3 regions of the Leclercia sp. AS011 genome follow, and region 1 is predicted to be linked to each of the others. Evidence: riboswitches for the same ligand, from Rfam matches in the RefSeq annotation. Region 1 holds a riboswitch; each other region holds the start of a gene.
What was found. Region 1 has a riboswitch for thiamine pyrophosphate ahead of thiC (phosphomethylpyrimidine synthase ThiC). Riboswitches for the same ligand answer to the same signal wherever they lie in the genome.
Positions count from the first base shown of each region.

Region 2: linked by a shared signal. The riboswitch ahead of thiB (thiamine ABC transporter substrate binding subunit) and the one ahead of thiC (phosphomethylpyrimidine synthase ThiC) in region 1 are both predicted to bind thiamine pyrophosphate.
Region 3: linked by a shared signal. The riboswitch ahead of thiM (hydroxyethylthiazole kinase) and the one ahead of thiC (phosphomethylpyrimidine synthase ThiC) in region 1 are both predicted to bind thiamine pyrophosphate.

Region 1 covers NZ_JBBCMA010000011.1:17,357-27,705, forward strand. Annotated here, with positions in the region: gene thiC (phosphomethylpyrimidine synthase ThiC) at 1-1,794, opposite strand, end outside; TPP riboswitch at 1,871-1,979, opposite strand; gene rsd (sigma D regulator) at 2,033-2,530, opposite strand; gene nudC (NAD(+) diphosphatase) at 2,626-3,399, shown strand; gene hemE (uroporphyrinogen decarboxylase) at 3,440-4,504, shown strand; gene nfi (deoxyribonuclease V) at 4,514-5,185, shown strand; gene WFO70_RS21960 (YjaG family protein) at 5,227-5,817, shown strand; gene hupA (nucleoid-associated protein HU-alpha) at 6,004-6,276, shown strand; gene WFO70_RS21970 (DUF1481 domain-containing protein) at 6,288-6,980, shown strand; gene purD (phosphoribosylamine--glycine ligase) at 7,077-8,369, opposite strand; gene purH (bifunctional phosphoribosylaminoimidazolecarboxamide formyltransferase/IMP cyclohydrolase) at 8,385-9,974, opposite strand.
Region 2 covers NZ_JBBCMA010000002.1:298,290-308,638, reverse strand. Annotated here, with positions in the region: one part of gene WFO70_RS13895 (IS3 family transposase) at 1-649, opposite strand, end outside; one part of gene WFO70_RS13895 (IS3 family transposase) at 649-1,132, opposite strand; gene WFO70_RS13890 (sugar efflux transporter) at 1,297-2,502, opposite strand; gene sgrT (glucose uptake inhibitor SgrT) at 2,606-2,758, opposite strand; gene sgrR (HTH-type transcriptional regulator SgrR) at 2,846-4,501, shown strand; TPP riboswitch at 4,538-4,637, shown strand; gene thiB (thiamine ABC transporter substrate binding subunit) at 4,672-5,655, shown strand; gene thiP (thiamine/thiamine pyrophosphate ABC transporter permease ThiP) at 5,631-7,241, shown strand; gene thiQ (thiamine ABC transporter ATP-binding protein ThiQ) at 7,225-7,920, shown strand; gene WFO70_RS13860 (DedA family protein) at 7,927-8,694, opposite strand; gene araC (arabinose operon transcriptional regulator AraC) at 8,824-9,669, opposite strand; gene araB (ribulokinase) at 10,005-10,349, shown strand, end outside.
Region 3 covers NZ_JBBCMA010000001.1:416,295-426,643, reverse strand. Annotated here, with positions in the region: gene WFO70_RS01920 (ABC transporter ATP-binding protein) at 1-793, opposite strand, end outside; gene WFO70_RS01915 (ABC transporter permease) at 765-1,670, opposite strand; gene WFO70_RS01910 (ABC transporter permease) at 1,667-2,704, opposite strand; gene WFO70_RS01905 (ABC transporter substrate-binding protein) at 2,701-4,317, opposite strand; gene WFO70_RS01900 (mandelate racemase family protein) at 4,351-5,505, opposite strand; gene fbaB (class I fructose-bisphosphate aldolase) at 5,774-6,826, opposite strand; gene thiD (bifunctional hydroxymethylpyrimidine kinase/phosphomethylpyrimidine kinase) at 6,933-7,733, opposite strand; gene thiM (hydroxyethylthiazole kinase) at 7,730-8,500, opposite strand; TPP riboswitch at 8,536-8,632, opposite strand; gene WFO70_RS01880 (hypothetical protein) at 8,910-9,371, shown strand; gene WFO70_RS01875 (diaminobutyrate--2-oxoglutarate transaminase) at 9,614-10,349, shown strand, end outside.

The DNA.
Region 1 (10,349 bases):
GCGTACCTCCTGGCTGATTTTCATTGAGCAGAATTTTGGTCCACACATGGAGCAGAAGTGCGCCACTTTGCCGGACTCCTGCGGCAGGGTTTCGTCGTGATAAGCCCGGGCGGTGAAAGGGTCGAGGGCGAGGTTGAACTGATCTTCCCAGCGAAATTCAAAGCGCGCTTTCGACATGGCGTTATCGCGGATCTGCGCCCCCGGATGGCCCTTCGCCAGGTCAGCAGCATGGGCGGCGATCTTGTAGGTGATCAGCCCCTGCTTCACGTCCTCTTTGTTCGGCAGGCCGAGGTGCTCTTTCGGGGTGACGTAGCAGAGCATGGCGCAGCCAAACCAGCCGATCATCGCCGCGCCAATCCCGGAGGTGAAGTGGTCATAGCCCGGCGCGATGTCGGTAGTCAGCGGCCCCAGGGTGTAGAACGGCGCTTCGTGGCAGTGCTCCAGCTCTTCGGTCATGTTGCGGCGGATCATCTGCATCGGCACGTGGCCCGGGCCTTCAATCATCACCTGGACGTCATACTCCCAGGCGATTTTGGTCAGCTCGCCTAGCGTGTGCAGCTCGGCAAACTGCGCTTCGTCGTTGGCATCGCGAATGGAGCCTGGACGCAGGCCATCGCCCAGCGACAGAGAGACGTCATATGCGGCGCAGATTTCGCAGATTTCGCGGAAGTGTTCATACAGGAAGTTCTCCTGATGATGAGACAAGCACCATTTCGCCATGATCGAGCCGCCGCGTGAGACAATACCGGTCAGACGCTTCGCGGTCATCGGCACGTAGCGCAGCAGCACCCCCGCGTGGATGGTGAAGTAATCCACGCCCTGCTCGGCCTGCTCCAGCAGGGTATCGCGGAACGCTTCCCAGGTGAGGTCTTCTGCGATGCCGTTAACCTTCTCCAGCGCCTGGTAGATGGGTACGGTACCAATCGGCACCGGGCTGTTACGCAGGATCCACTCGCGGGTTTCGTGAATATAGCGCCCGGTGGAGAGGTCCATCACCGTATCCGCGCCCCAGCGGGTTGACCAGACCAGCTTCTCCACCTCTTCTTCGATGGAGGAGGTCACCGCCGAGTTACCGATGTTGGCATTCACCTTCACCAGGAAGTTACGGCCGATGATCATCGGCTCAGATTCCGGGTGGTTGATGTTGGCGGGGATAATGGCGCGGCCGGCGGCCACTTCGTCACGCACAAATTCCGGGGTGATGTTCTCCGGCAGGCGGGCACCAAAGCCTTCGCCGGGATGCTGGTGGCGCAGCACTTCGCCACGAATGCGCTCGCGGCCCATGTTTTCGCGGATGGCGATAAATTCCATCTCCGGCGTCACGATCCCCTGGCGGGCGTAGTGCAGCTGGGTTACGCATTTGCCCGCTCTGGCACGCTTCGGCGTAAGAAGGCCGGTGAAGCGCAGCTCGTCCAGGCCGTCATCAGCCAGACGTTCCCGGGTATAGGCCGAGCTTTGTTCGTTCAGGGCTTCGCAGTCGTTACGGGCCTCAATCCACGGCTGACGCAGCTTTGCGAGACCCTGCTGGACGTTAATCGCCACCGTCGGGTCGCCGTAGGGGCCGGAGGTGTCGTAGACCGGCACCGCTTCGTTCTCTTCAAACTGCGGGTGCTCTTTGCTGCCGCCGATCAACGTCGGGCTGAGCTGGATCTCGCGCATCGGCACGCGGATATCATCCCGGGAACCGGTCAGATAGATGCGTTTCGAGTTCGGGAAAGCGGTGCCTTCCAGGGTGTCGATAAAGTGTTGGGCCTGTGCGCGCTGTTCGCGGCGGGTCATTTTTGTGGCAGACATAGCTCGTTCCAGTAAGTTCAGGAAGTGGCTTGTCAGACGACGGATGAAGCAAGAGAGGATCGCCCGTGGGCAATACAATAAATTGACTCTTGTTCCCTTCGCAGGTCTTAACCTGATCAGGTTCCGCGGATCCCGAATTAACGGTCTCAGCCCGGCTTTCGCACTGGGCACTCCGACAAGAATAAGCTCCCCTACAGCGGGAGCAGTGAATGTAAACTACGCGTTAACGAGGAATAACTCAAGCCGGTCGGGCGACGTTATCTTCGTTGCTTGCTTTCAGATTGTGATCCAGCGCAAGGGCGATCAGGTTGTCTTCCAGCGTAAAGCGTTGCTCCAGCGCCTCGCCGATATCAGAAAGCGCCTGCTGGAATTCCAGGTAATTATCCTGATCGATGGCGTTTTCGAGCGTGGAGTCGTAGTAATCCATGATTTGCTGGGTATTGGCTTCCAGCAGGGGGTAAAGTTTGGTCGCCGCTAAAAACGGGCTATTACCTTCCATTTCACGGACAAAGCGTTCATAAATATTAAAATGGCCGTTGGACAGGTAGTCGACCAGGCTCTGGCAAAAGTCGTCCAGCGCTTTTTCATTCAGGCGCATATAGGACTCTTTGCCGGGCTTAATGCCAACGAGATTGTAGTAGGCAACAAGCAGATGTTTCCGCACGAGCAGCCAGCGATCGACCAGTTTGTTACATCCGCCAACGCGCTCTGTCAGGTTTTCTAGCTGGTTTAGCATGTTTGACTCCGCAAGGTTAAGATTAAAAGCTGCCCACCCAAAATGTAATAGTATTGTTACCAACATGCCTGTGAAGCAAAGGTAGTGCAATAGATATGGATCGTATAATTGAAAAATCGGATCGCGGCTGGTGGTTAGTCAGCCATGAACAAAAATTATGGTTGCCCGGTGGCGAATTACCCTATGGCGAAGCAAATAATTTCGATCTTGCAGGGCAACACGCACTAAATATAGGCGAATGGAAGGGCGATTCTGTGTGGTTGATCCAACAAAATCGCCGCCAGGATATGGGATCGGTGCGCCAGGTGCTCGATCTCGATGTCGGCTTGTTCCAGCTGGCGGGTCGTGCCGTGCAGTTGGCCGAGTTTTACCGCTCGCATAAATTCTGCGGCTACTGTGGCCACACCATGCACCCGAGTAAAACCGAGTGGGCGATGCTCTGCAGCCACTGCCGGGAACGCTATTATCCGCAAATCGCGCCGTGCATCATCGTCGCCATCCGCCGGGATGATTCCATCTTACTGGCACAACACACTCGCCATCGCAACGGGGTGCATACCGTTCTGGCCGGGTTTGTCGAAGTGGGCGAAACCCTCGAGCAGACCGTCGCGCGTGAAGTCATGGAAGAGAGCGGCATCAAGGTGAAAAACCTGCGCTACGTCACCTCCCAGCCGTGGCCGTTCCCGCAGTCGCTGATGACCGCCTTTATGGCCGAGTACGACAGCGGCGAGATCGTCATCGACCCGAAAGAACTGCTGTCCGCCGACTGGTATCGCTATGACGATTTACCCCTGCTCCCCCCGCCGGGCACCGTGGCGCGCCGGCTGATAGAAGATACGGTGGCAATGTGTCGGGCCGACTATGAATGACGTGGTACACTGGGGATAAGACGCTTAAGGAACTGCAAAAATGACCGAACTGAAGAACGATCGTTATCTGCGTGCGCTGCTGCGCCAACCCGTTGATGTCACCCCGGTATGGATGATGCGCCAGGCGGGCCGCTATTTGCCGGAATACAAAGCCACGCGTGCGCAGGCGGGCGATTTTATGTCGCTGTGCAAAAATGCGGAGCTGGCCTGCGAGGTGACCCTTCAGCCGCTGCGCCGCTATCCGCTGGACGCGGCGATCCTCTTCTCCGACATCCTGACCATCCCGGACGCGATGGGGCTCGGCCTGTACTTTGAAACCGGCGAAGGCCCGCGCTTTAGCTCGCCGATTAAGAGCAAAGCGGACATCGATAACCTGCCGATCCCGGACCCGGAGCAGGAGCTCGGTTATGTGATGAATGCGGTGCGCACCATTCGCCGCGAGCTGAAAGGCGACGTGCCGCTGATCGGCTTCTCCGGCAGCCCGTGGACGCTGGCGACCTACATGATCGAAGGCGGTAGCAGCAAAGCCTTCACCGTGATCAAGAAGATGATGTACGCCGACCCGCTGGCCCTGCACGCCCTGCTGGATAAGCTGGCGAAAAGCGTCACCCTGTACCTGAACGCGCAGATCAAAGCGGGCGCTCAGTCGGTGATGATCTTCGACACCTGGGGTGGGGTGCTGACGGGCCGCGATTATCAGCAGTTCTCGCTCTACTACATGCATAAAATCGTCGATGGCCTGCTGCGTGAAAACGAAGGCCGTCGCGTGCCGGTGACCCTGTTCACCAAAGGCGGCGGTCAGTGGCTGGAAGCCCTGGCAGAGACCGGCTGTGATGCGCTGGGCCTCGACTGGACCACCGATATTGCCGACGCGCGCCGTCGCGTTGGGGACAAAGTCGCCCTGCAGGGCAACATGGATCCGTCTATGCTGTATGCTCCGGCCGCCCGTATTGAAGAAGAAGTCGCGACCATTCTGGCGGGCTTCGGTCAGGGCGAAGGCCATGTGTTTAACCTGGGGCATGGTATTCATCAGGATGTACCGCCAGAACATGCAGGCGTGTTTGTGGAGGCGGTGCACCGACTTTCTGCCCAGTATCACCTCTAAGGAGTCGTTATGGATCTTGCGTCACTTCGCGCTCAACAACTTAAACTCGCTGCGTCGGTATGCCGTGAAGACCGGCTGGACAAAGACCCACCCGCGCTGATAGCCGGGGCGGATGTCGGGTTTGAGCAGGGTGGAGAGGTGACGCGGGCGGCGATAGTACTGCTGACCTGGCCCGAACTGGAGCTGGTCGAGTATCAGGTGGCGCGTATTGCCACCACCATGCCTTACATCCCCGGCTTCCTCTCTTTTCGTGAATATCCCGCGCTGCTGGCCGCGTGGGATCAGCTTTCGCGGAGACCCGACCTGATGTTTGTTGATGGCCACGGGATCTCCCATCCGCGCCGTCTCGGCGTCGCCAGCCATTTTGGCATGCTGGTGGATGTCCCAACCATCGGCGTAGCGAAAAAGCGCCTCTGCGGTAAATTTGAACCCCTTTCGGCTGAGCCCGGCGCGCTGGCGCCCTTAATGGACAAAGGCGAGCAGCTGGCGTGGGTCTGGCGCAGCAAGGCGCGCTGCAACCCGCTGTTTATCGCCACCGGCCATCGCGTCAGTACCGATACCGCCCTGGCGTGGGTTCAGCGCTGTATGAAAGGCTATCGATTACCGGAGCCAACCCGCTGGGCCGATGCGGTAGCCTCCGGGCGTCCGGCTTTTGTTCGTTGGCAGGAAATTCAGCGCTGATTCAGGTAAACTGCGGCTAATTTTCGATTCGAGACTTCATCATGTTACAAAACCCGATTCACCTGCGCCTCGAGAAGCTGGAAAGCTGGCAGCATGTCACTTTTATGGCCTGCCTGTGCGAACGCATGTACCCGAACTACGCCATGTTCTGCAAGCAGACCGAATTTGGTGACGGCCAGCTGTATCGCCGTATTCTCGATCTGGTGTGGGAGACGCTGACGGTCAAAGATGCGAAGGTGAACTTCGATTCTCAGCTCGATAAGCTGGAAGAGGCGATCCCCGTTGCCGATGACTATGATGTCTATGGTGTCTATCCGGCCATCGATGCCTGCGTGGCATTAAGTGAACTGATTCACTCGCGTCTGAGTGGCGAAACTCTGGAACATGCCATCGAAGTCAGTAAGGCCTCAATCACGTCCGTGGCGATGCTCGAGATGACCCAGGCAGGTCGTGAAATGACCGATGAAGAGCTCCGTTTAAACCCGGCTGTTGAGCAGGAATGGGACATCCAGTGGGAAATATTCCGTTTGCTGGCAGAGTGCGAAGAACGCGATATCGAGCTGATTAAAGGTCTGCGTGCAGACTTGCGTGAGGCAGGCGAGAGTAACATTGGTATAAATCTTCACCAGTGAAACAATAAAACGTGATTTTACGCCTGTTTTGTCATACCTGTACTCTTCCCTTCTGCCCCCCGTCTGGTCTACATTTGGGGGGCGAAAAAAAGTGGCTATCGGTGCGTGTATGCAGGAGAGTGCTTTTTTGGCATTTTCGTCGCACTCGATGCTTAGCAAGCGATAAACACATTGAAAGGATAACTTATGAACAAGACTCAACTGATTGATGTAATTGCGGACAAGGCTGATCTGTCTAAAGTACAGGCTAAAGCTGCTCTGGAATCCACCCTGGCTGCTATTACTGAGTCTCTGAAAGAAGGCGATGCTGTACAACTGGTAGGTTTCGGTACCTTCAAAGTGAACCACCGCGCTGAGCGTACTGGCCGCAACCCGCAGACCGGTAAAGAAATCAAAATCGCTGCAGCTAACGTGCCAGCATTTGTTTCTGGCAAAGCACTGAAAGACGCAGTTAAGTAAGCCGCGTAGCAGTGAACAGTTTTATCGAGGGGGCGGTTTCGCCCCTTTTGTCTGTCTGGCGCCCGGCAATGGCGCTGGCTGGCATCCTGTTGTTATCCGCCTGCAGCCATGACTCCTCTCTGCCGCCGTTTACCGCCAGCGGTTACGCTGACGATCAGGGCGCGGTCCGTATCTGGCGAAAAGACACGGACGATGAAGTCCATCTGCTCTCCGCCTTCAGTCCCTGGCACAGCGGCAGTACCACCACCAGTGAGTATCGCTGGCAGGGTGATACGCTGGCCTATATCGATGTGAACATCTACAGCAAGGTGCCCGAGCACGTGCGGGTGCGTTTTGACGACCACGGTGAGCTGAGCTTTATGCAGCGCGAAATCGGCGGTCTGAAGCAGCAACTCTCTACCGATCAAATCGACCTCTACCGCTATCGTGCCGACCAGATTCGTCAGACCAGCGACGCGCTGCGACAAGGGCGGGTAGTGCTGCATCAGGGGCGCTGGCATACCAACGGCACCGTGACCACCTGTGAAGGCCAGACCCTGAAGCCGGATCTTGATAGCTGGGCGACGGAACATATTGGACGACGTCAGAGCCATTCATCCATGGAAGTGAGCGTGGCATGGCTGGAAGCGCCGGAAGGGTCACAGCTGCTGCTGGTGGCTAACGAAGACTTCTGTACCTGGCAGCCGACCGAGAAGAGTTTCTGAGTTCTGTAGATTAAGCCGGATGGCGCTAACGCTTATCCGGCCTACGAACGATCCCCTCTCCCTTCAGGAGAGGGTCAGGGTGAGGGTGAGGGGGAATTACTCCCCCTGCTCCCGCGCAATTGCACGATAACCAATATCCTGGCGGCTGAAGCTGCCGTTCCACCGAATATCCTTCATCAGGGCATAGGCGCGCTGCTGCGCTTGTGCGACCGTATGGCCCAGCGCGGTGGCGCACAGGACGCGGCCACCGTTGGTCAGTACGCGATCGTCATCAGACAGCGTCGTACCGGCGTGGAACACCTTCGCGCCCTCCATCTGCTCCAGCGGCAGACCGTGGATCTCATCCCCGGTGTTGTAATTGCCCGGGTAACCACCTGCAGCAATCACTACGCCCAGCGATGCACGCTCGTCCCACTCGGAGGTTTTCTGGTCCAGCTTGCCTTCGCAGGCCGCCAGGCACAGATCCACCAGATCGGATTTCATGCGCAGCATGATGGGCTGGGTTTCCGGATCGCCAAAGCGGCAGTTGAATTCGATTACCTTCGGATTACCCTGCTTGTCGATCATCAGACCCGCATACAGGAAACCGGTGTAGGTATTACCTTCCGCGGCCATGCCTTTCACCGTTGGCCAGATGATGCGATCCATGGTGCGCTGGTGAACTTCATCCGTCACCACCGGTGCAGGGGAGTAGGCACCCATCCCGCCAGTATTCGGGCCGGTGTCCGCATCGCCCACGCGCTTGTGGTCCTGGCTGGTGGCCATCGGCAGAACGTGCTCGCCGTCGACCATCACGATAAAGCTCGCCTCTTCACCGTCGAGGAACTCTTCGATCACGATGCGGTGGCCCGCGTCGCCAAAGGCGTTACCGGCCAGCATATCCTGAACCGCGGCTTCCGCCTCTTCGAGCGTCATCGCCACGATCACGCCTTTCCCGGCGGCCAGACCGTCGGCCTTAATGACAATCGGGGCGCCTTTTTCACGCAGGTAAGCCAGAGCGGGCTCCACCTCGGTGAAGTTCTGGTATTCCGCGGTCGGGATGTTATGACGCGCAAGGAAATCTTTGGTAAAGGCTTTAGATCCTTCCAGCTGGGCGGCACCTTCGGTCGGGCCGAAGATGGTCAGGCCTGCCGCGCGGAACGCGTCCACCACGCCAATCACCAGCGGGGCTTCCGGGCCCACAATCGTCAGATCGATTTTCTCGCTCTGGGCAAAATTCAGCAGGGCCGGGATATCGGTCACGCCGATAGCCACGTTCTGCAGCGCGGGCTCCAGTGCCGTACCGGCGTTGCCCGGTGCCACGAAGACCGTTTTCACCTGCGGAGACTGCGCCGCTTTCCAGGCCAGCGCGTGCTCGCGCCCGCCGTTACCAATCACTAATACTTTCATTTTCTGCTCCGGGAATTAATGGCGGAAGTGACGCATGTCGGTGAAGATCATCGCGATGCCGTGTTCGTCGGCAGCAGCAATGACTTCGTCATCACGGATGGAACCGCCAGGCTGGATCACGCAGGTAATGCCGACAGCAGCAGCCGCGTCGATACCGTCACGGAACGGGAAGAAGGCGTCAGAGGCCATGGCGGAACCTTTCACTTCCAGACCTTCGTCGCCTGCTTTGATACCCGCGATTTTCGCGGAGTAAACGCGGCTCATCTGGCCTGCGCCTATCCCGATAGTCATGTTCTCTTTGGCGTAGACAATGGCGTTGGATTTGACGAACTTCGCCACTTTCCAGCAGAACAGCGCATCACGCAGTTCCTGTTCGGTTGGCTGACGTTTGGTCACCACGCGCAGATCGGCTTCTGTCACCATACCCAGATCGCGATCCTGAACCAGCAGACCGCCGTTCACACGCTTGAAGTCCAGGCCCGGCACGCGTTCCGCCCACTGGCCGCAAACCAGTACGCGCACGTTCTGTTTAGCCGCAGTGATTTTCAGGGCTTCTTCGGTGGCAGAAGGGGCGATGATCACTTCAACAAACTGACGGGAGATGATCGCCTGAGCGGTTTCGGCATCCAGCTCGCGGTTGAAGGCGATAATGCCGCCGAACGCGGAGGTCGGGTCGGTTTTGTAGGCGCGGTCATAGGCATCCAGAATCGAGGTGCTTACCGCGACGCCGCATGGGTTGGCGTGCTTAACGATCACGCAGGCAGGTTCGCTGAACTCTTTCACGCATTCCAGCGCCGCGTCGGTGTCGGCAATGTTGTTATAGGAGAGCGCTTTACCCTGAACCTGCTGGGCGGTGGCAACAGAGGCTTCTTTTACCTCTTCTTCTATATAGAAGGCAGCCTGCTGGTGGCTGTTCTCGCCGTAGCGCATATCCTGCTTCTTAATGAAGTTCAGGTTTAAGGTGCGAGAGAACCGGCCGGAAGGATCTTTGCTTTCACCGTGGTAAGCCGGCACCAGGCTACCGAAGTAGTTGGCGATCATGCTGTCGTAGGCGGCGGTATGTTCGAAGGCTTTAATGGCGAGGTCGAAACGGGTTTCGAGATTCAGGGAGCCTTCGTTGGCGTCCATCTCTTTAATAATGGCATCGTAGTCGCTGCTCTTTACCACGATGGCCACATCTTTATGGTTCTTGGCAGCGGAGCGCACCATGGTCGGGCCGCCGATATCAATATTCTCTACGGCATCTTCCAGCGAGCAGCCTTCACGGGCAACGGTCTGGGCGAACGGATAGAGGTTAACGACAACCATGTCGATCGGCGCGATCCCGTGCTGATCCATAATACCGTCGTCCTGACCGCGACGGCCCAGAATGCCGCCGTGAACTTTCGGGTGCAGGGTTTTGACGCGTCCATCCATCATTTCCGGGAAACCGGTGTAATCGGACACTTCGGTTACCGGCAGGCCTTTCTCTGCTAACAGGCGGGCAGTACCGCCCGTGGACAGCAGCTCCACACCACGTGCAGAAAGTGCCTGAGCGAATTCGACGATACCGGCTTTATCAGAAACACTGAGCAGAGCGCGGCGGACTGGACGACGTTGTTGCATGGTAAATCCCCTGGATTTGACGATTACAGAGAGCGTTAGGTGAATTTTCTACATAAAAACTCAACTAACACACCTGGCGGGGGCGCTTTATTTAGCGCGAGTATTTTAACGAAAACGTTTGCGCAACGCTCGCACATTTTTACTTTTTCGTCGCATTGTGGATAAGTCTGTGAGTAATCAGGTATAAGGCGGGGTTTTGCTGGGGAATGCAGCAGTCAGTCATTTTTCTGTCATTTAAGGGTTGCGGGCTCCGGAGAACTCCCTATAATGCGCCTCCATCGACACGGCAGATGTGAATCACTTCACACAAACAGCCGGGCCGGTTGAAGAGAAAAGCGTGAAATAATCGCTTGACTCTGAAAGAGGAAAGCGTAT
Region 2 (10,349 bases), on a different contig from region 1:
AACTTCCGCAACTGATACTGATACCACCGATGCCGGTATTGCCAGCCCTGATCTGAGTGAAGAACTGGCGTGCTGTCTGCGTCCATTCTGGCGAATGCCTTAATCAACATATCGTCAATCATCGGCATTGTCGGGCGTTCTGAAATACTGTAGGAAATCACTTCGTTATTGAAGAGATCGATGATTGGAGAAAGATAAAGTTTACGGCCGTTGACAGCGAACTCCGTGACGTCTGTTACCCATTTTTCATTGGGCCGGCTGGCTTTGAAGTTTCGTTGCAGGAGATTGTCAGCAGCACACCCACGTTCGTCACGCCAGGAGGTGTAGCGCTTTACTTTGATAGCTGCTTTTAGGTCAAGGCCATTCATCAGGCGTTGAACCACCTTATGGTTGATTACTCCTCCCTCTCTTCTGAGCGCCAGCGTTACCCGTCGATAGCCATAGCGGCCCTGGTTTTCATCATATATCTCGCTGATTCGACGATTTATTTCATCGTATTTTCCCGGAGACCGAAGCGCCTTGAGATGATAGTAAAACGTGCTCCGGGATATCCGGGCGGTACTCAGCAGCTGATCAAGCGGGTAATGTTGCCTTAGTTCGTCAACAACACGAACTTTATCTCTTACCGAACTAAGGCTTTCAGCTTTTGAAGATAAAGTATCTGTAATTCAAGACGTTTGACCTTCCTTTCCAGCTCATGAATCCGTTGCTCTTTTGATCGTTCCTCTGCTGCTTCAATAAGTTCAGGGTGTTCAGCCATGTAAGATACCCTTTTTGTGCCTACCTTGAGTGAGCGAAGCCCTTCTTCACCCTGCTCTTTGTACACTTTTAACCATTTGGCGACAGATGATGCACCTGCAACATTGAATTTAGTCGCGGCCTGTGTCTGAGATATCTGACCGGATAGCACCGCTTTCACAGCTTCAATTCTGATTTCAGGATCGATGGATACGCCCTTATCTCTGGGTTTTAGTCCCTCTTCACCATAAGCATCATAGGCTGCAACCCAGATTCTCACCTGGGTTCTGGGAACGTTGAAACGGGCTGAAGTTAACCGATAGCCTTCATCGCTAGCAAGATAGTGCATAACGACTTCGAGGCGTTCTTCGAGGGTATATTTACGTCCGGGCATGGGACTCTCCAGTTTGAGAGTCCAACTAAATGGGTGCAGTGCACATCAATGTTAAGTTGAGTGGGGCTTTCTTCTGTCTACCCTTCCAGCAATGCTTCAGGCAGACAGCCTCAAGCACCCGCGTGAACTCTATGCGTAATCCGTCCTGCTGTCAGAATGGGCTCTCATTTCGTGAAGCCGCCTTCCAGAATTTCACTCTCTTTTACCCGCCAGGTCAGAACCAGCGCCACCAGCGAAATCGCCGCGATAACCCAGTACACCACGTAATGACCGTAGCTTTGCGCCAGCGCGCCCTGGATAATCCCGGCCAGAATCACCCCGGTTGAAATACTGTTGGTAAACAGGGTGGTAGCTGAACCTGCACGCCCCGGCATCAGATCCTGGAACCAGAGCATGCCAATTCCGGCGACAATGCCAATAAAGACCGCGTTAAACAGCTGCAGGGCAAGTAACGCTTCGCGGCTGTGAAAGAGGATCAGCCCCAGATAAAACAGCACGCCCGCCGCTACCGCAATTACCATCATCCGCCGTTTACCAAAGTGTTTGACGTAATATCCGGCGAGGATCATCGCCGGGATTTCCAGCCCGGCGGCGGTGCCCATTAAGATCCCGGCCAGCTTGTCCGGCAAGCCCAGATCGCTGCTGATCCACAGCGGCATGTCGATGATGTACATGGTGTTGCAGGTCCACATCAGGGTAGAGGCGATAAACAGCCTGCGGACATTTTTGTTTTTCCAGCCGCTGATCTGGGTCACCGGTATCGCGCCTGCGGCGTCCACCCGGGCAACGGAGGGCAGCGCGAAGGCAATCAGGCCGAGGCTAAGGGCAAAAATAGCGGCGGCAATGGAGAACATGGCGGTAAAGCCATAGTTAAGCGCCAGCATAAAGGCCAGCGGCGGGCCGATGACCCACGCCAGCGAAAGCTGGGCCCGCATCACCGAGCTGAACATCACCACTTCCCGCGCGGAGCTGTCGGCATATTCCCGCGCCAGGGCAAACAGCTGCGGCATGGCGGTATTGGCCAGCGAAGCCAGCAGCACGCCGCAGGTGAGTAAGGTCAGATAGTGACGATTAAAGGCGAACAGCAGCGCGTTGCCGATCGCCATCGCACAGCAAAAGAGGATCAGCTTGCGGCGGTCGCCCTGGCTGTCCGATCGCTTCGCCAGCCACAGGCTGACCAGGATCCCGGCGACGGCGTTGACGGTATAAAAAATCCCCACCCAGAAGGGCTGGGCCCCCACCTCACGGCTCAGGAACAGGCTCAGGGTCGGGGCCTGCAGCGCACCGGCGACGCCCATCATAAAAGCCACCATTAAAAAGGCAGCATAAACACCGTTGAGACGGCGTCCCATCGTCATTAACCAGAGCATTACCTGTTCCCTTTAGCGCAAGTGAAAACGAAAAAAGCCAGCAGATAATACCTGCTGGCGTGGTGATTCGCACCAATACTCAGTCACACATGATCGAAGCAATTCAGCGTTCCGAGGTCGACGTTGTCACCTCCCACTGCATCAGATCTTCCAGTATTTTCAGCCGCTGCTCTGCACACCGGCGGGCCAGCCAGGACACTCCCTTTGTCGCTGAGAAGTACTGTTGGTAAAACTGATTTGCGGTAGACCTCTTCATATTCACCTCCTCGCTTCATCGAAGTGAATTATTGGCTTAATATAGGGATTAATAAATTGCTGATTTTTTGTCAGGAGTTCCTCTTTTATGCCCTCTGGTCGTCTGCAACAACAATTCATCCGCCTGTGGCAGTGCTGTGACGGCCAGACCCGGGACACCACGCTCAGCGAGCTGGCCGAGCTGCTCAGCTGCTCGCGCCGCCATATGCGCACCCTGCTCAACACCATGCAGCAGCAGGGCTGGCTGAGCTGGGAAGCCGAGGCCGGACGCGGCAAGCGATCCCGTCTGACCTTTCTCTACACCGGCCTCGCACTGCAGCAGCAGCGAGCGGAAGATCTGCTCGAGCAGGATCGCATTGAGCAGCTGGTGCAGCTGGTGGGCGACAAGGCCGCGGTGCGCCAGATGCTGGTCTCCCACCTGGGCCGCAGCTTCCGCCAGGGCAGGCATATCCTGCGGGTGCTCTATTATCGTCCGATGAAAAACCTGTTGCCGGGCAGCGCGTTACGACGCTCTGAAACCCACATGGCGCGGCAAATCTTCAGCGGTCTGACGCGCATAAATGAGGAAAATGGGGAACTGGAAGCGGACATTGCCCACCACTGGCAGCAACTTTCCCCGCTGCACTGGCGCTTTTTCGTGCGCCCCGGCATCCATTTCCATCACGGACGCGAGCTGGAGATGACCGACGTCATTGCCTCGCTGCAGCGCGCCCGCGAACTGCCTCTCTATTCGCACATCACCCGGATCCAGTCCCCCACCGCCTGGACGCTGGATATCGAGCTTTCACAGCCCGACCGCTGGCTGCCGTGGCTGCTGGGGTATGTCCCTTCGATGATCCTGCCGCGCGAGTGGGAAACCATGCACAACTTTGCCAGCCTGCCGGTAGGCACCGGGCCGTACGCGGTTTCCCGCAACAACAGTAACCAGCTCAAGATCCGCGCCTTCGATGACTACTTTGGCTACCGGGCGCTGATTGACGAGGTCAACGTCTGGGTTCTGCCGGATATCAACGAAGAGCTGAGCGTCGGCCTGACGCTGGAGGGCCCCACCGAGGGGGAAAAGGCGGTGGAGAGCCGCCTTGAAGAGGGCTGTTACTATCTGCTGTTCGACAACCGTTCCCACCGTGGAGCCAGCGCCGAGGTGCGTCAGTGGGTAAGCCGGATCCTCTCCCCGGCCAACCTGATCTATCAGGCCGAGGAGGTGTATCAGTCCTACTGGTTCCCGGCCTATGGCCTGCTGCCGCGCTGGCACCACGCAAGACCAGGACGCGGCGACAAACCGGCCGGGCTGGAGAGCCTTACTCTGACCTTCTACCGCGAGCATATCGAACATCGGGTGATCGCCAGAATGATGAGCGAACTGCTGGCCGCCGAGAATGTGACGTTAAACATTCAGGAGGTCAGCTATGAGGAGTGGCATCGCGGCGAGACGGTAAGCGACATCTGGCTCAACAGCGTCAACTTCACTCTACCGCTCGACTTTTCCCTGTTCTCGCATCTGTATGAAGTCCCGCTCCTGCAGCACTGCATTCCTCGCGACTGGCAGCAGGACGCCGCCGAGTGGCGCGCGGGGGAGATGAATCTTGCCGTCTGGTGTCAGCAGCTATTGTCGCAGCAGGCGATCGTTCCGCTGATCCACCACTGGCTGATGATCCAGGGACAGCGCAGTATGCGCGGCTTACGCATGAATACTCTGGGCTGGTTTGACTTTAAATCCGCGTGGTTTGCGCCGCCGGAACCATAATACTTTCGTAATATTCACCAAATCATTACAATACCGCCGTTCTCAACGGGGTGCTGCGCGCGAGCGTGTGCTGAGAAAATACCCGTCGAACCTGATCCGGATAACGCCGGCGAAGGGATTTGAGGCTGTCGCTCAAAATCCTTTGCCACTCTCACATACAGAGGTGCAAAGTGTTCAAAACTGTTCTTCCCCTGCTGGCGCTGGTTGCGCTGCCTGCATTTGCCAGTCCTGTCCTGACGGTCTACACCTATGACTCCTTCGCTGCCGACTGGGGCCCTGGCCCGGCGGTCAAAAAAGCCTTCGAAGCCGACTGTAACTGCGAGCTGAAATTCGTGGCGCTGGAAGATGGCGTCTCCCTGCTCAATCGCCTGCGTATGGAAGGCAAGAACAGCAAAGCCGACGTGGTGCTGGGTCTGGATAACAACCTGCTGGAAGCGGCGACGCAAACCGGGCTGTTTGCCAAAAGCGGCGTGGCGACCGATGCGGTTAACGTGCCTGGCGGCTGGAAAAGCGACACCTTTGTGCCCTTCGATTACGGCTACTTCGCCTTCGTGTATGACAAAAACAAGCTGAAAAACCCGCCGAAGAGCCTGAAAGAGCTGGTTGAGAGCGATCAGAAGTGGCGCGTGATCTACGAAGATCCACGCACCAGCACCCCGGGGCTGGGTCTGCTGCTGTGGATGCAAAAAGTGTATGGCGATAAGACGCCGGAAGCCTGGCAGAAGCTGGCCGCCAAAACCGTCACCGTCACCAAAGGCTGGAGCGAGGCCTACGGGCTGTTCCTGAAAGGGGAAAGCGACCTGGTGCTGAGCTATACCACCTCTCCGGCGTATCACATTATTTCGGAGAAAAAAGAGAACTACGCCGCCGCTGATTTTGCCGAAGGTCACTACCTGCAGGTGGAAGTCGCCGCCCGCACCGCCGCCAGCAAACAGCCGGAACTGGCGGAGAAGTTCCTGAAATTTATGGTCTCCCCGTCGTTCCAGAACACCATCCCGACCGGTAACTGGATGTACCCGGTCACCAACGTGGCGTTACCTGCCGGGTTCGACACTCTGGTGAAACCGCAAACCGCGCTGGAATTCTCCCCGCAGGAAGTCGCCGGGAAACGTGCCGCCTGGGTCAGTGAATGGCAACGCGCCGTCAGCCGCTGATCGCCGGTTGGTTACTCCCGGGGCTGATAGCCGCCATCCTGATGGTGGCGGTCGCCCTGGGGGCATTTCTGGCGCTGTGGTTTAACGCGCCCGCCACCGACGTCAAGGCGCTGCTGCACGACAGCTATCTGTGGCACGTCATCCGCTTCTCGTTCTGGCAGGCGTTTCTTTCCGCCCTGCTCTCCGTGGTGCCGGCAATTTTTCTGGCCCGCGCCCTCTACCGGCGGCGTTTCCCCGGACGGCAGGCGCTGCTGCGCCTGTGCGCCATGACCCTGATCCTGCCGGTGCTGGTAGCGATATTTGGCATTCTCAGCGTCTACGGGCGTCAGGGCTGGCTTGCCGCGCTCTGTCAGGCGCTGGGGCTGGAGTGGACCTTCTCGCCCTATGGCCTGCAGGGCATTCTGCTGGCGCACGTCTTTTTCAACATGCCAATGGCAACGCGGCTGTTGCTGCAGGCGCTGGAGAATATCCCCGGCGAGCAGCGCCAGCTCGCCGCCCAGCTCGGGATGCGCGGCGGAGCCTTCTTCCGCTTCGTGGAGTGGCCCTGGCTGCGCCGACAAATTCCTCCCGTCGCGGCGCTCATTTTTATGCTCTGCTTTGCCAGCTTTGCCATCGTGCTCTCGCTGGGCGGTGGGCCGCAGGCTACCACCATTGAACTCGCCATCTATCAGGCCCTGAGCTATGACTACGATCCGGGCCGCGCGGCACTGCTGGCGATGGTGCAGATGTTCTGCTGCCTGGGGCTGGTGATGCTGAGCCAGCGGCTGGGTAAAGCCATCCCCGTGGGCAACAGCCAGCTTGCCGCCTGGCGCGATCCGCAGGACAGCCTGCGCAGCCGCCTGACCGACGGCCTGCTGATCGCCCTCGCCCTGCTGCTGTTGCTCCCGCCGCTGCTGGCGGTAGTGGTGGATGGCCTGAATCTTAATCTGCTGTCGGTGCTGCAACAGCCGGTGCTGTGGCAGGCGCTCGGCACCTCCCTGCGCATTGCGCTGGGGGCGGGTCTGCTCTGCGTGCTGCTGACCATGATGCTGCTGTGGACCAGCCGGGAGCTGTATGCCCGCCAGGCGACAGTGGCCGGGCAGGCGCTGGATTTGAGCGGAATGCTGATCCTGGCGATGCCCGGCATCGTGTTGGCGAGCGGCTTTTTCCTGCTGTTTAACAGCACCGTCGGCCTGCCTGAATCAGCCGATGGCATCGTCATCTTCACTAACGCCCTGATGGCCATTCCGTATGCGCTCAAAGTGCTGGAAAACCCGATGCGCGATCTCAGCGCCCGCTACACTTTGCTCTGCGATTCGCTGGGAATGCACGGCTGGCAGCGGCTGAAGGTAGTGGAATTCCGCGCCCTGAAACGCCCCCTGGCGCAGGCGCTGGCTTTTGCCTGCGTGCTGTCGATCGGGGATTTCGGGGTGGTGGCGCTGTTTGGCAATGATGATTTCCGCACCCTGCCGTTCTGGCTGTATCAGCAGATCGGCTCGTACCGCAGCCAGGAGGGTGCCGTCACGGCGCTGCTGCTGTTGCTGCTGTGCTTTGCCTTATTTACCCTTATTGAGAAACTTCCGGGGCGTGATGTTAACTCTCACTGATGTAACCTGGCTTTATCAGCATCTGCCGATGCGCTTCACCCTCTCCGTACGCCAGGGGGAATCGATCGCCGTGCTCGGCCCCAGCGGGGCGGGGAAAAGCACGCTTCTCAACCTGGTGGCCGGGTTTCTGCAGCCCGCCAATGGCCGTATCACCATTGCGGGTCAGGACCACACCCACACGCCGCCGTCCCAGCGCCCGGTGTCGATGCTGTTCCAGGAAAACAATCTCTTTACCCACCTGACCGTACGCCAGAACATCGGCCTCGGCATGCATCCGGGACTCAGGCTGAACGCCGGACAACAGCAAAAGCTGAGTGATATCGCGACGCAAATGGGGATTGGCGAGCTTCTGGAACGGCTGCCGGGAGAGCTCTCTGGGGGGCAGCGTCAGCGCGTCGCCCTCGCCCGCTGTCTGGTACGCGAGCAGCCGATCCTGCTGCTGGATGAGCCCTTTTCGGCGCTCGACCCGGCGTTACGTCAGGAGATGCTGCTGCTGGTCAAAGAGGTGTGCGAACGCCAGAACCTGACGATGCTGATGGTGTCCCACAGCGTGGAAGATGCGGTCAAAATTGCCCGGCGGTCGGTAGTGATAGCCGATGGCCGTATCGCCTGGGACGGCGATACGGAACAGCTGGTGAGCGGAAAGGCCAGCGCCTCGCGCCTGCTGGGGATCCACTGACGGCGGTCAGCGGCTGACCACCTTCAATAAGATCTCCCCGTAGACCGGCATCAGCGGATGGCGGATCAGCGCCACCAGCGCCACCACGGCAATTCCCAGCATGACGGGCGCAATCCAGAATAAGCGCTCGCGCGGCAGATAATGGCTCAGACGATCTCCGGAGGCTTTCCCGCTGCGCCACAGCCGCCAGCAGAGCCATGCCGCCAGCCACAGCAGGAGCGCGGTCGCCAGCAGCAGCCACTTAAAGCCGCCGCTCTGGACATCAGAAGGAATATCGATGGCCGCACCGGCCAGGATCCCCGGCAGGAAGTAGATCGGCGGCCATAACAGGCAACCCAGCAGGTTCGGCACAATGAACTTGGTCACCGGCAGATCCAGCATCCCCGCCACCATCGGCACCAGCGGACGCGTCGGGCCGACAAAGCGGCCTACCAGAATGGTAAACATGCTGTGCTGATGCAGGGCGTGCTCGGTTTTGTCGAGCAGGGCTTTGTTCTTCTTCATGAACGACCAGCGGTGGAGCGGCTTTTTAAAGCGCCAGCCCAGCCAGAATGAGATCCAGTCCCCCAGCAGACACCCGACGATCCCCGCCAGCCACGCCTGCCAGAAGTTAACCTCGCCGCTGCCGATCAGGGCACCGAGCCCGCTCATCATCACCGTGCCGGGTAAAATCAGCCCGACCAGCGCCAGGGATTCAAGAAAAGCCACTAACGCCACAGCGATAAGCGAGTAAGTAACGGACTGGGTAATGAAGTGTTCCAGCAATGCCTGCATAACAGTTCCGGTCAGGTGACGAAGCAGGGATTCTGCGAAGAGAGGCCTGCTGCGTCAAGACAACAATTGTCTGAATAGTTTACCGGGTGTTAGCGGCGTTCAGCGAATATGTTTAGTTTTATTTACCTTCTATTCACAGCCTGCGCGAAATTCGCTCGGGCTGGCACCGGTGCATTTTTTGAAGACCCGGGAGAAATAGAGCTGATCCTCGAAGCCGACGTTGCGTCCGACGGTGGCGATCGGCATCCGGGTGGTGCTGAGCAGCAGCTTGGCCTGGCTGATGCGTTGATCCTCGCGCCAGCTCAGGACGCTCACCCCCAACTGCTGGCGGAACAGGTGCGACAGCCGCGACGGCGACAGGCAGACGTGCTGGGCGACGCTGGCGATATCAAACTGGCTGTCCGCCAGGTGATCGCTGATGTACTGGCAGGCTTCGCGCACCCGGTGATCCAGCGGCGGGTTAAGGGATTCGTTGATCGCCTCCATCCGGCGCAGCAGAAGCTGCTCAAGCAGGTTGATCGCCAGCAGCTCCGCATAGCGCCCACCGGCCTGCCCGGCCTCGATGATCTGGGCAAAGAGTTCACGAAACTGCGGCTGATGGACCTCGTCCGGGCGATAAAAGCCGGTATGGGCAAACATCGACGGCCAGGCGAGCCACTCATGCCAGTAGGCGCGAGGGCGGAAGTAGACCCACTGGTGATACCACTCCCGGGCATCGGGATGGCGGCCGTAGTGGTGAATTTCCCCCGGTGGGAAGAGCAGGATATCCCCCGGACGGCAGACGAAGGTCTGATCGCCATTCTTGATCACCCCCTCCCCGCGCACGGTCAGGTTGAGGATATAGCCCTTCATCCCCAGCGGTCGGTCAACGTAAAAATCGAGATAGCCTTCGGCCTCAATGGGCGTCAGCCCCGCCACCAGATGGGCGTTAAATGAGTAGCCCGGCAGCAGGGGATCACTTTGCGTTTCAGCCATATTGTCTGTACTCCTGACGGTCCTGAAGGAAACCATTTGTCCATATCAACAAAAGCGGCATAAAAACGGCGCTGCCAAAGAGCGAAAAGGTATCAGCCCGCTTTCAGATCCGCCATCTTAACGCTTCCGTTGCGATTTAACCGTAACATCGAGCGGGTCGGCAGTAACAAAAGTGTCTATAACCACGGCAGAAATGTCCACATCGATTATTTGCACGGCGTCACACTTTCCCATGTCACAGCAAAATCATCCATAAGATTAGCGGATCCTGCCTGACGGTTTCCCCCCTCACTCTCTAATGTTCATTCATATCTGTTTTTTGATGGAGCAACACCATGGCAATTGCGATTGGCCTCGATTTTGGCAGTGACTCAGTACGCGCCCTGGCAGTGGAGTGCACAACGGGTCAGGAGATAGCAACCAGCGTTGAGTGGTACCCGCGCTGGCAAGAGGGGCGCTTCTGCGATGCGCCGAACAATCAGTTCCGCCACCATCCCCGCGACTATATCGAGTCGATGGAAGCGGCGATCAAAACCGTACTGGCTGAGTTAAGCGAGGCGCAGCGCAGCCAGATCGTCGGCATCGGCGTGGACAGCACCGGTTCCACCCCGGCACCGATTGACGCCGAGGGCCACGTGCTGGCGCTGCGTCCGGAGTTTGCCGACAACCCGAACGCCATG
Region 3 (10,349 bases), on a different contig from region 1:
GGGCATCGATCAGCCCCTGCGTGTAGGGGTGCTGCGCGTTGTGCAGGTCGCAGGCGGCAATGGACTCCACCACCCGCCCGGCGTACATCACCAGCACCCGGTCGCAGAAGCTGCGCACCAGGTTGATGTCGTGGCTGATAAAGATCAGCCCCAGCCCGCGGGACTGGACCAGGTCGTCGAGCAGTCCCAGCACCTGAAGGCGCACCGAGACGTCCAGCGCCGAGGTCGGTTCATCGGCGATCACCAGCTCCGGGTCGGTGATCAGCATCATGGCGATCATGATGCGTTGCCCCTGCCCGCCGGAGATCTCATGCGGATAGAGCTGATACACCCGCTCAGGCTGGCGGATGCGCACCACGTCGAGCATCTCCAGCACTTTGGCTTTCGCCTCCGCCTTGCGCCCCGGATGGTGGGTCAGCCAGGCCTCGGCAATCTGATCCCCGACGCAGACCACCGGGTTCAGGGAGTACTTGGGATCCTGCATGATCATCGAGATGCGCTTGCCGCGAATACCGCGCATCTGCGCCTCGCTGACGCTGCGAAGATCAACATCGCCAAACTGCATCCGGGTGGCGGTGATCCGCGCCTTTGCCGGATGCAGGCGCAGCAGCGCCCTTCCGACGGTGGATTTCCCCGAGCCCGACTCGCCGACAATCGCCAGCTTCTCGCGCCCGAGCTGAAAGGAGACGCCGCGCACCGCGTTGGTCACCGCGCGTCCGTTGATAAAGTCGACGTGCAGATCGCGCACGTCGAGCAGCGGCTCATTAGTTGCTGCGAGGATCGAGGATGTCACGTAAGCCATCTCCTAAGAAATTGAACGCCAGGCTGTTGATCAGGATCGCCAGCCCCGGAATAGTTACCACCCACCAGCACTCCATCATGTAGGTGCGGCCGCTGGAGATCATTGCCCCCCACTCCGGCTCCGGCGGCTGCGCCCCGAGGCCGAGGAAGCCGAGACCGGCGGCGGTCAGGATGATCCCGGCCATGTTCATGGTGATACGGATAATCACCGACGGCAGGCACAGGGGCACAATGTGCCGCCACAGCACCCGCACCGGGGAGGCCCCCTGCAGACGCACGGCGGAGATAAAATCAGCCTGACGCAGTGACAGCGTTTCAGCGCGGGCCAGACGGGCAATCGGCGGCCAGGCGGTGATCGTAATCGCAATCACCACGTGTTCCAGCCCCGGGCCGAGGGCCGCGACAAAGGCCAGCGCCAGCACCAGGCTCGGAAAGGAGATAAAGATATCGGTGACGCGCATCAGCACCGCATCCACCTTGCCGCCAAAGTACCCGGCGGTGACGCCCAGCAGCAGCCCCAGCGGACCGACGGTGACCGACACCAGCAGCACGATATAGAGCGTGATCCGCGAGCCATACACCAGGCGGCTGAAGATATCCCGGCCAAACTCGTCGGTGCCGAACCAGTGCTGCGCGTTCGGCGCCACCAGGGCGTTATTGAGATCCTGTACCAGCGGGTTGTAGGGGGCGATCCAGGGCGCGAAGGCCGCGACGATCAGCAGCAGCAGAATGATGCCGCCACCAATGGCCGTCAGCGGGTTGCGCGCCATCTGCCCGACAAACCCGAAGGTGCGACGGGCCATCCGCGCCAGCCGCTGACGTCCTTCGCCGCGCACGGGTTGCAGGGGTGTATCCAGAGAAACGGTCATGATTTCGTCCTCGGGTCAAAGAGTTGATACAGCATGTCGGAGAGCAGGTTGAGCATCACGAAGATGATCCCCACCAGCAGGACGCAGCCCATCACCGCGTTCATGTCCCCCAGCAGCAGGCTGCCGGTGAGGTATGAGCCAAAGCCCGGCCAGGAGAAGACGGTTTCAATCAGCACCGCGCCTTCCAGCAGCGAGCCGTAGGCCAGTGCCACCACCGTCAGCAGCTGCACGAGGATATTGCGGAACGCGTGGTTCCAGATCACCTGGCGCTCGGTCAGGCCTTTTACCCGGGCGGTGATGATGAACTCCTGCGACAGCTGGGCCAGCATAAAGCTGCGGGTCATGCGGCTGATGTAGGCCAGGGAGTGGAAGCCCAGCAGCGAGGCCGGCAGCACCAGGTGATTAATGGCATTCCAGAACACCGCGCTGTTGCCTGCCAGCAGGGCATCCACGGTCATCAGGCCGGTACGGCGCGGCACCAGACCATCCAGGCCCAGATCCAGCCGTCCGGCACCGCCTACCCAGCCGAGCCAGGCGTAGAACAGCAGCAGCCCCATCATCCCCACCCAGAAGATCGGCGTGGAGTAACCGGCGAGGCTGATGATGCGCACCACGTAATCCGAGACGCTGTTGCGGCGCGCGGCGGCCAGCACCCCCAGCGGAATGCCCAGACCGGCCCCGACGATAATCGCCATCGTCGCCAGCTCCAGGGTCGCCGGGAAGACGCGCAGAATGTCATCCAGCACCGGCTTGCCGGTCAGCAGGGCATTGCCCAGGTCGCCGTGCAGCAGGTTGTTAAGATAAATGCCGAACTGGGTCAGCAGGGATTTATCAAAGCCCAGCTGGTGATACACCTGCTGATAGGTGCTGTGATCGGCGTCCGGGCCGACAATCGCCAGCACCGGATCCACCGGCATCACGCGGCCGATAAAGAAGGTCAGCACCAGCAGGCCGAACAGGGTCACCAGCACCTGGGTCAGTCGTTTCGAGAAACGCCGGGTGCGGGAGCCCGGGGCGAGGATCGCAACGCTCATTTTTCACCTCCGGTTTTGTACACTTCCCGCAGGAAGGTGGTGGCCGACGGATGCGACTGGAAGTTTTTCACCTCGTTACGCACCACCACCGAATCGACCATCTGCGACAGGGGGATCAGGGCCGGGATCAGCTGGTCATAACGCACCTGAATCTGCTGATAATCGGCGATCTGCTTCTGCGGATCGCGCTCCAGCAGGGCCTTGTCGATCATCTCGTTCAGCGGCTTGTCGTAAAAACCGGTGCGCCAGCCCTGGAAGTTGGTCAGCCGGGCTTCGTCGCTGTTGTCCGGGTTGTAGACCAGCGCGCGCAGGCTGGAGTGCGGATGCGGCTCCACGCCGCTGCCGCCGCGCCCGACCAGCATGTCGAACTTACGCTCGCGCATCGCGCCGTAGATCTGGTTCCCGGTGCCGGTGATGATTTTGGCGTTAATCCCCGCCTGCATCAGGGTGGACTGCACCGCAATGGCGATATTGAGGAACGGCTGGTCCGCTAGCACCCGCAGGGTGGTGTCGAAACCATCCGGATAGCCCGCTTCCGCCAGCAGCTTTTTGGCGCGGGCGATGTCGAGCCTGTAGCCCGGGTCCGGCAGGGTTGACGGCATCCCCGCCTTGATTGGCCGCTGGTGCAGCACGCCGTAACCCGGCATCAGCGCCTTGTTGATGCCCTGATAGTCAATCAAGTAGCGCACCGCTTCACGCACTTTCGGGTTGGCGAAGTGCGCCTCCTTCATGCTCATTGCCACGTAGTAGACCGTGCCCTTCTGCACGGCTTCCACCGTCAGCTGCGGATCCTTACGCAGGGCGTTGATGTCGGCCACCGCCATGTTGCTGGCGATATCCAGATCGCCCTTCTCCACCATCAGGCGCAGGGTTTGCGACTCCTGAAAATGGCGCAGGACCACGCGGTTCATCTTCGGCTCTTCACGCCAGTATTTCGGATTGCGCTGCATGCGCAGAACGTCTTTGGCCTGCCAGGTCTCCAGCATAAAGGGGCCGGAACCGGCTTCATTGGTGGTCAGCCAGCGGTTGCCCCAGTCGCTGTTGACCTCGTGGCTGAGTACCGTTTTGCGGTCCAGCACGCCGAGGTTGCCCAGCGCGCCGAGGGAGTAGATCACCAGCTGCGGATCGTTGGCCTTCGGCAGGGTGAGCTGCACGGTGTGGTCATCGAGGGCTTTGATCTGCTGGTCGATATTCTTCTTAGAAAAGCCGTAGGATTTCCATACCGAGGCCTGAGCGAGGTTGAGATGCAGCAGGCGGCGCATCGACCACACCACGTCCTCGGCGGTCAGCGGATTGCCGGAGTGGAAGGTCACGTTGTCGCGAAGGTGGAAGGTCAGGGTTTTGCCGTCCGGGGAGATGTCCCAGGATTTCGCCAGCGCCGGTTTGACGTTGGTGAGGGTATTGGGATCCAGCTCCACCAGCGAATCGTAGAGATTGACCACGATGCCGACCACTTCGTTACCGGTCATCGCGGCCGGATCGAGGGTCAGCAGGTTGTTCATGTTCATGCCGATGATGAGCTGATCGGGCGGCGTTTTCGCGTACGCCGCACCGCTCCCCATCATCAGCGAGAGCGCGAGTAAACACGCTCCAGCCAGAGAGGTTCGTTTCATGTATATATCGCCTGTAGGGTACGTTTTTATCTGTCAGTCGTGGCTGACGGTATTGGCTTCGATATACGCAAAATTAATGTCTTCGCCGAGTCCCGGGCGCGTCGGCAGACTGACCATGCCCTCGTCATCCATCGGGTCGATCAGGCTGTGCAGATACGCCGCCGGTTCGTCGTAATCGAGGAACGGGTGCAACAGGCCGCGCTCGTACCAGCGGCAATTCTTGATGGCACCAATCACCGCCAGGCTCGCCGCGCCGTTGCCATGCACTTCGCAGTCCATCCCGAACGACTCCGCGAGGTTCGCCACTTTCAGGGTCGGCGAGATGCCGCCGACGCCGTTCGATCCGGCGCGCAGGATATCGCAGGCCCCGGCTTTGACCCAGTCGGCGCGGCTGTGGTGCTTCCCGCCCAGGCTTTCCGGCCCGATGATCGGAATGGAGAGGTTTTCCGCCAGCCAGGCGTAGGAGGACATGCTCTCCTCTTCCATTGGCTCTTCAAACCACGCGAAGTTGAGTTTCTCCAGCTCCTTGCCGATGTACAGCGCTTCGGTGCGACTGTACCAGTGGTAGCCGTCGATCATCAGGTCGATGTCCGGGCCGACCGCTTCACGCACTGCGGCACAGGCTTTGACGTCCATCTTTGGATTGGGGGCGAAGGAGACCGGCGGCATCCAGGTGTGCAGCTTAATCGCTTTGTATCCGCGGGCGACCAGCGTCTCGGCAAAGCTGGCGTACTCTTCCGGCGTCGAGAGGCCGCCGGGCAGATCGTCGCCGCACATGGTGCTGCCGTAGGCCGGGACTTTGTCGCGGTAGCCGCCGAGCAGTTTCCACACCGGCATATTCAGTTTGCGACCAATCAGATCCCACAGCGCCTGCTCAACAAACCCCAGCGCGCGTTCGGTCAGCTGGTGGGCGCTGCCGCGCTGCCAGTGGGCCAGCTCCTGCCAGATCTTCTCGCGATTGAACGCGTCCTGGCCGACCATGACTTTACGAAAGAAGGTGTTGACCACAAAAGGGCGCACCACTTCCGGCGGCGCAAATGAATACCCTTTGGTGCCATCGTCTGCGGTAATGGTCAGCATCGCCATTTTTGCCAGACTCTCCGGCCCCGGATGGGAGTGCCCGGCGGTGTCGGAGACCCGGCGCGTGGGATACTGAAAGACGGTGACGTTTACAGATTCGATTTTCATTTTCAGTCCTTAAAACAACGTAGGTTCAGCATGTTCTGTCATTTTGAAAAGCTGTTTCGAAACTAACTGTAAGCGCAAAATTCATCCACTGCCTTAGACAAATTCCGCTAAGCGTCGACCGTTTTTTGTGCATCTGCACGGGGGGGAGTGATACTTTTCACAAAAGCATGGGGAAGTGTGAAGTGGATCGGGAGGGATCGTTGAATGAAATGAAATGGGGTTTTAAGTGGTAGGCCGGGTAAGGCGTAGCCGTCACCCGGCATTAGGGTTACGCGATCGTCACTTTCTTATCCAGATAGACATCCTGCACCGCATTAATCAGCTTCACGCCGTCGGCCATCGATTTCTTAAACGCCTTGCGACCGAGGATCAGCCCCATCCCGCCAGCGCGTTTGTTGATCACCGCCGTGCGCACCGCATCGGTGAGATCGGTTTCCCCGCCTGCCGCCCCGCCGGAGTTAATCAACCCGGCGCGGCCCATATAGCAGTTCGCCAGCTGGTAGCGCACCAGATCAATAGGGTTATCGCTGGTCAGTTTGCTGTAGACCCGATCGTCGGTATAGCCGAATTTCACCGCCCTGTAGCCGCCGTTATTTTCGGCCATTTTCTGCTTGACGATATCCGCCCCGATGGTTGCCGCCAGATGGTTAGCCTGGCCGGTTAAGTCGGCGGACACGTGATAGTCGGTGCCGTCTTTGTTGAAAGCTGGGTTACGCAGGTAGGCCCACAACACGGTCACCAGCCCCAGTTCGTGGGCGCGCTCGAAGGCGGCGGAGATCTCTTCAATCTGACGGCGCGACTGCTCCGAGCCGAAATAGATGGTAGCCCCTACCGCCACGGCACCGAGGTTAAAGGCCTGCTCAACGCTGGCGTAGAGGGTCTGGTCATACTCGGTGGGATAGCTCAGGGTCTCGTTGTGGTTAAGCTTCACCAGGAACGGAATGCGGTGCGCGTAACGGCGGGAGACGGACGCCAGTACGCCGTAGGTGGAGGCCACACAGTTACAGCCCGCCTCAATCGCCAGCTCCACGATATTCTTCGGATCAAAATAGAGTGGGTTGGCGGCAAAGGAGGCCCCCGCAGAGTGTTCTACCCCCTGGTCTACCGGCAGGATCGACAGATAGCCGGTTCCACCCAGACGCCCGGTGTTATACAGCGTCTGCATGTTTCGCAGTACCGCGGGCGGGCGGTTGTTGTCCACCATCACGCGGTCGACGTAGTCGTGGCCAGGCAGGTAAAGCTGGTCGGCTGGAATGGTCATACAACGATGCTGTAACAGGCTGTCGGCGTCTTTGCCAAGCAATTGCGTAATATCAGTCATGGTTTTCCTCCCGTCAGTGCCGACCGAGCGTCGGCGTGTTTTATCCAGGCTTACAGGATTGCAAGCCCCATAAGCCTGGTCTGCGGGCCGTCAAATTGCCAGCCGTCTACCACCATGCATGAAAATGATGCACCGGACCAATGCCCTGCCCGACCTCCAGGGTGTCAGCCTGAGCCAGGGCGCAGGAGAGCCAGGCTTTGGCCTCGCGCACCGTATCCGCCCAGCCAGCGTGGCGCGGACGCAGCGCCGCCAGCGCCGCCGAAAGAGTGCAGCCGGTGCCGTGGGTGTTTTTGGTGTTCACCCGCGGGGCGGTAAAGCGCGTGGCCCCGTCGCGGGTGAACAGCCAGTCTGGGCTCTCGGGATCGTCCAGATGACCGCCTTTCATCAGCACCGCCTCGCACCCCATCGCCAGCAATGCCTGGCCCTGCGCTTTCATCTCCTGTTCGCTGCGGGCATGGGGCGCATCCAGTAAAGCGGCTGCTTCGGGCAGATTCGGGGTGATCAGCGCCACCTGCGGCAGCAGCTTTTTACGCAGCGTGTCGACGGCAGCCGGCGACAGGAGCGGATCGCCGCTTTTCGCCAGCATCACCGTGTCCAGCACCACGTTTTTGACCTGATGACGCAGGAGCTGCTCCGCCACGGCCTCGACAATATCGGTTTCAGCGAGCATGCCGATCTTGGTGGTGTCGATGCGCACATCGCTGAATACCGACTCCAGCTGCGCCGCCACGAAATCAGGTTCGATGCGGTAGACCGACTGCACCCCGCGGGTATTTTGCGCCACCAGGGCGGTGATCACCGAGCAGCCGTATGCGCCCAGCGCGGAGAAGGTTTTCAGGTCGGCCTGGATCCCCGCCCCGCCGCTGGGGTCGGTGCCGGCGATAGTCAGGGCATTAATCCGTTTCATGGCTGCGCCCCCAGTTGCCACAGGGCATCCAGAAACGCCGGGGAAAAACTGCCCGGCCCACGACTTTGCGCCGCCGCCAGCGCGCCAGCGCGTTTTATCCAGCCGCAGGCCGCAGCGATGTTATCCAGCCGGTCGCCCGGGAGCGAACAGCTGGCCGCTACCACCGCTGACAGGGCGCAGCCGGTGCCCACCACCCGGGTCATCAGTGGGTCGCCGCCGGTGATGGTCTGGGTACGCAGCCCGTCAGTGACGTAATCCACCTCCCCGGTCACCGCCACCACGGCGTTGGTCTGCCGCGCCAGAGCTTGCGCCGCTGGCAGGGCACTGGCTGCCGTATCGGTGGTGTCCACGCCGCGCCCGCCTGCGCTCATCCCGGCCAGGGCAAGTATTTCCGATGCATTGCCGCGAATGGCCGCCGGTTTGAGGGCGAGAATTTGCTGACAAAAGCGGGTCCGGTACGCCAGCGGGCCAACGGCAACCGGATCGAGCGTCCAGGGTTTGCCTGCCGCCACCGCACTTTCAATCGCCCGGCGCATCGCCTGCGCACGCGGTGCGGTCAGGGTTCCGACGTTGATCAACAGCGCATCGGCGATAGCGGAAAACTGTTCCGCCTCTTCGGCTTCAATCACCATCGCAGGTGATGCGCCGAGAGCCAGTAAAACGTTGGCGGTAAAGGTCTGCACCACGTCATTGGTCATGCAATGGGTCAGCGGAGAACGGGTTCGGAAGTGGTGTAAGGCGTGTAAATTGAGCAGGTCAGGCTGCATGGTATCGCTCCTGCCTGGCGCGAAGAAGCGATAGCCCGGAGGGCATCTGACTTCCCTACGCTGGCATTATCCAGATCAGGTGGTACGGGTATTTCTCAGCCTTCACGTGGAAGGGCACCCCGAGTCAAATTACATGAAATAATGTAACTCCGGCAGCGTAGAGGATGCGTCTGGCAATAGCAAGAGCCTTTCTGTTGCTGCACTCACTCACCAGGACTCCTCCCATCTTTTTAGCTATTCGTGCTAAATGTGATCTTCGTCAAATAGCAAAATCCCGTCTTCCACGATAGTCGTCCGGCGCGATTACTGCGTTACTACTATAGAAACCGGCAGTTTACGGCTGGCTTGATAGACTTAATAAAACAATGATTAGGGAATGAGAAATTCCTCAACTCAATAAGGTTAATGTATGAAAAAGATTCTGTTGGTGGGTGTGGTGGCTGCGCTTCTTGCAGGCTGCGTCTCAGAAGAGCAACGTTTAGCCCAGTGTGAAGCCAAAGGCGTCAGTCGTGATGCCTGCTATGTGGCCGACCAGAACCGCCAGGCCACCATCAATGCCGCCGCTGAAAAACAGGCTCTGGAGAATGCCCAGGCTGCAACACAACATGCGCAGGCGGCCCACGTTGCCGATCCGCTGCGTGAGGCCTCTTTTAGCGCAAACGGCATCAAAGCTACCGTAAACAATGGTTTCACTCAGGCCACCATCAATGGCAAAAAAGCCACGGTGAAGCGTTCTAATGCGAATTTCTACGAGATTACAGGCGCGGGTTATATCCTGTCGATCTCGCTGGATGCAAACGGCGTTACCGATGCCTCATGGAATAAAACCCATGGCCGCGATCATGGCATTCTGAACGTCGTTCAAAAGTAGTCCTAAAGCATTCAAAAACACCCCACTTTTTTACCCGGAGTGCCCCCCAGGAAACCTCAGTTGCCATGCGGGGTTACGGCTTACGCGCGTTGTTTCAACGCGCGTAACAAAAGGACAAACAATTAACCATTGAGCCCCGCGCAAAAAGGCTCTATATTGGCCGCGATTTTTGATGCCCTTCTCATTTTCTTAATTAATTATTCAATCGTGGCCACGTGCTGAGCTGCGGTTGTAGGAGTGATATGATGACGGATAAAGTCCGTATTGATACTTTGAATGCCTCTTCTTTCAAAACCAACGAAACCTATCTGGCTCGTCAGGCCGAAATGGAATCCAATGTCAGGAGTTATCCGCGCAAGCTGCCTTTAGCCATCACTAAGGCGGATGGGGTGTGGATCACCGATGCGGATAACAAAGAGTATCTTGATTGCCTGGCCGGTGCGGGAACGCTGGCGCTGGGTCATAACCATCCTGATGTGCTGAAAAGCATCCAAAGTGTCATTACCAGCGGCTTGCCGTTACATACCCTGGATCTGACCACGCCGTTGAAAGACGCGTTCTCAGAATACCTGCTCTCCTTGCTGCCAGGTCAGGGCAAAGAGTACTGCCTGCAGTTTACCGGTCCGTCCGGTGCGGACGCCGTTGAAGCCGCGCTGAAGCTGGCGAAAAAAGTGACCGGCCGTAGCGGCATTATCAGCTTCTCCGGTGCCTATCACGGCATGACCCACGGCGCGCTGTCCGTAACCGGCAACCTGTCTCCAAAAGAAGCGGTTGACGGCATGATGCCGGAAGTGCAGTTCATGCCTTACCCGCACCAGTACCGCTGCCCGCTGGGTATCGGCGGTGAAGCGGGTGTGAAAGCCCTGACCTACTACTTCGAAAACCTGATCAACGACGTCGAGAGCGGCGTGCGTAAACCTGCTGCCGTGATCCTGGAAGCAGTCCAGGGCGAAGGCGGCGTGAACCCGGCGCCGGTTG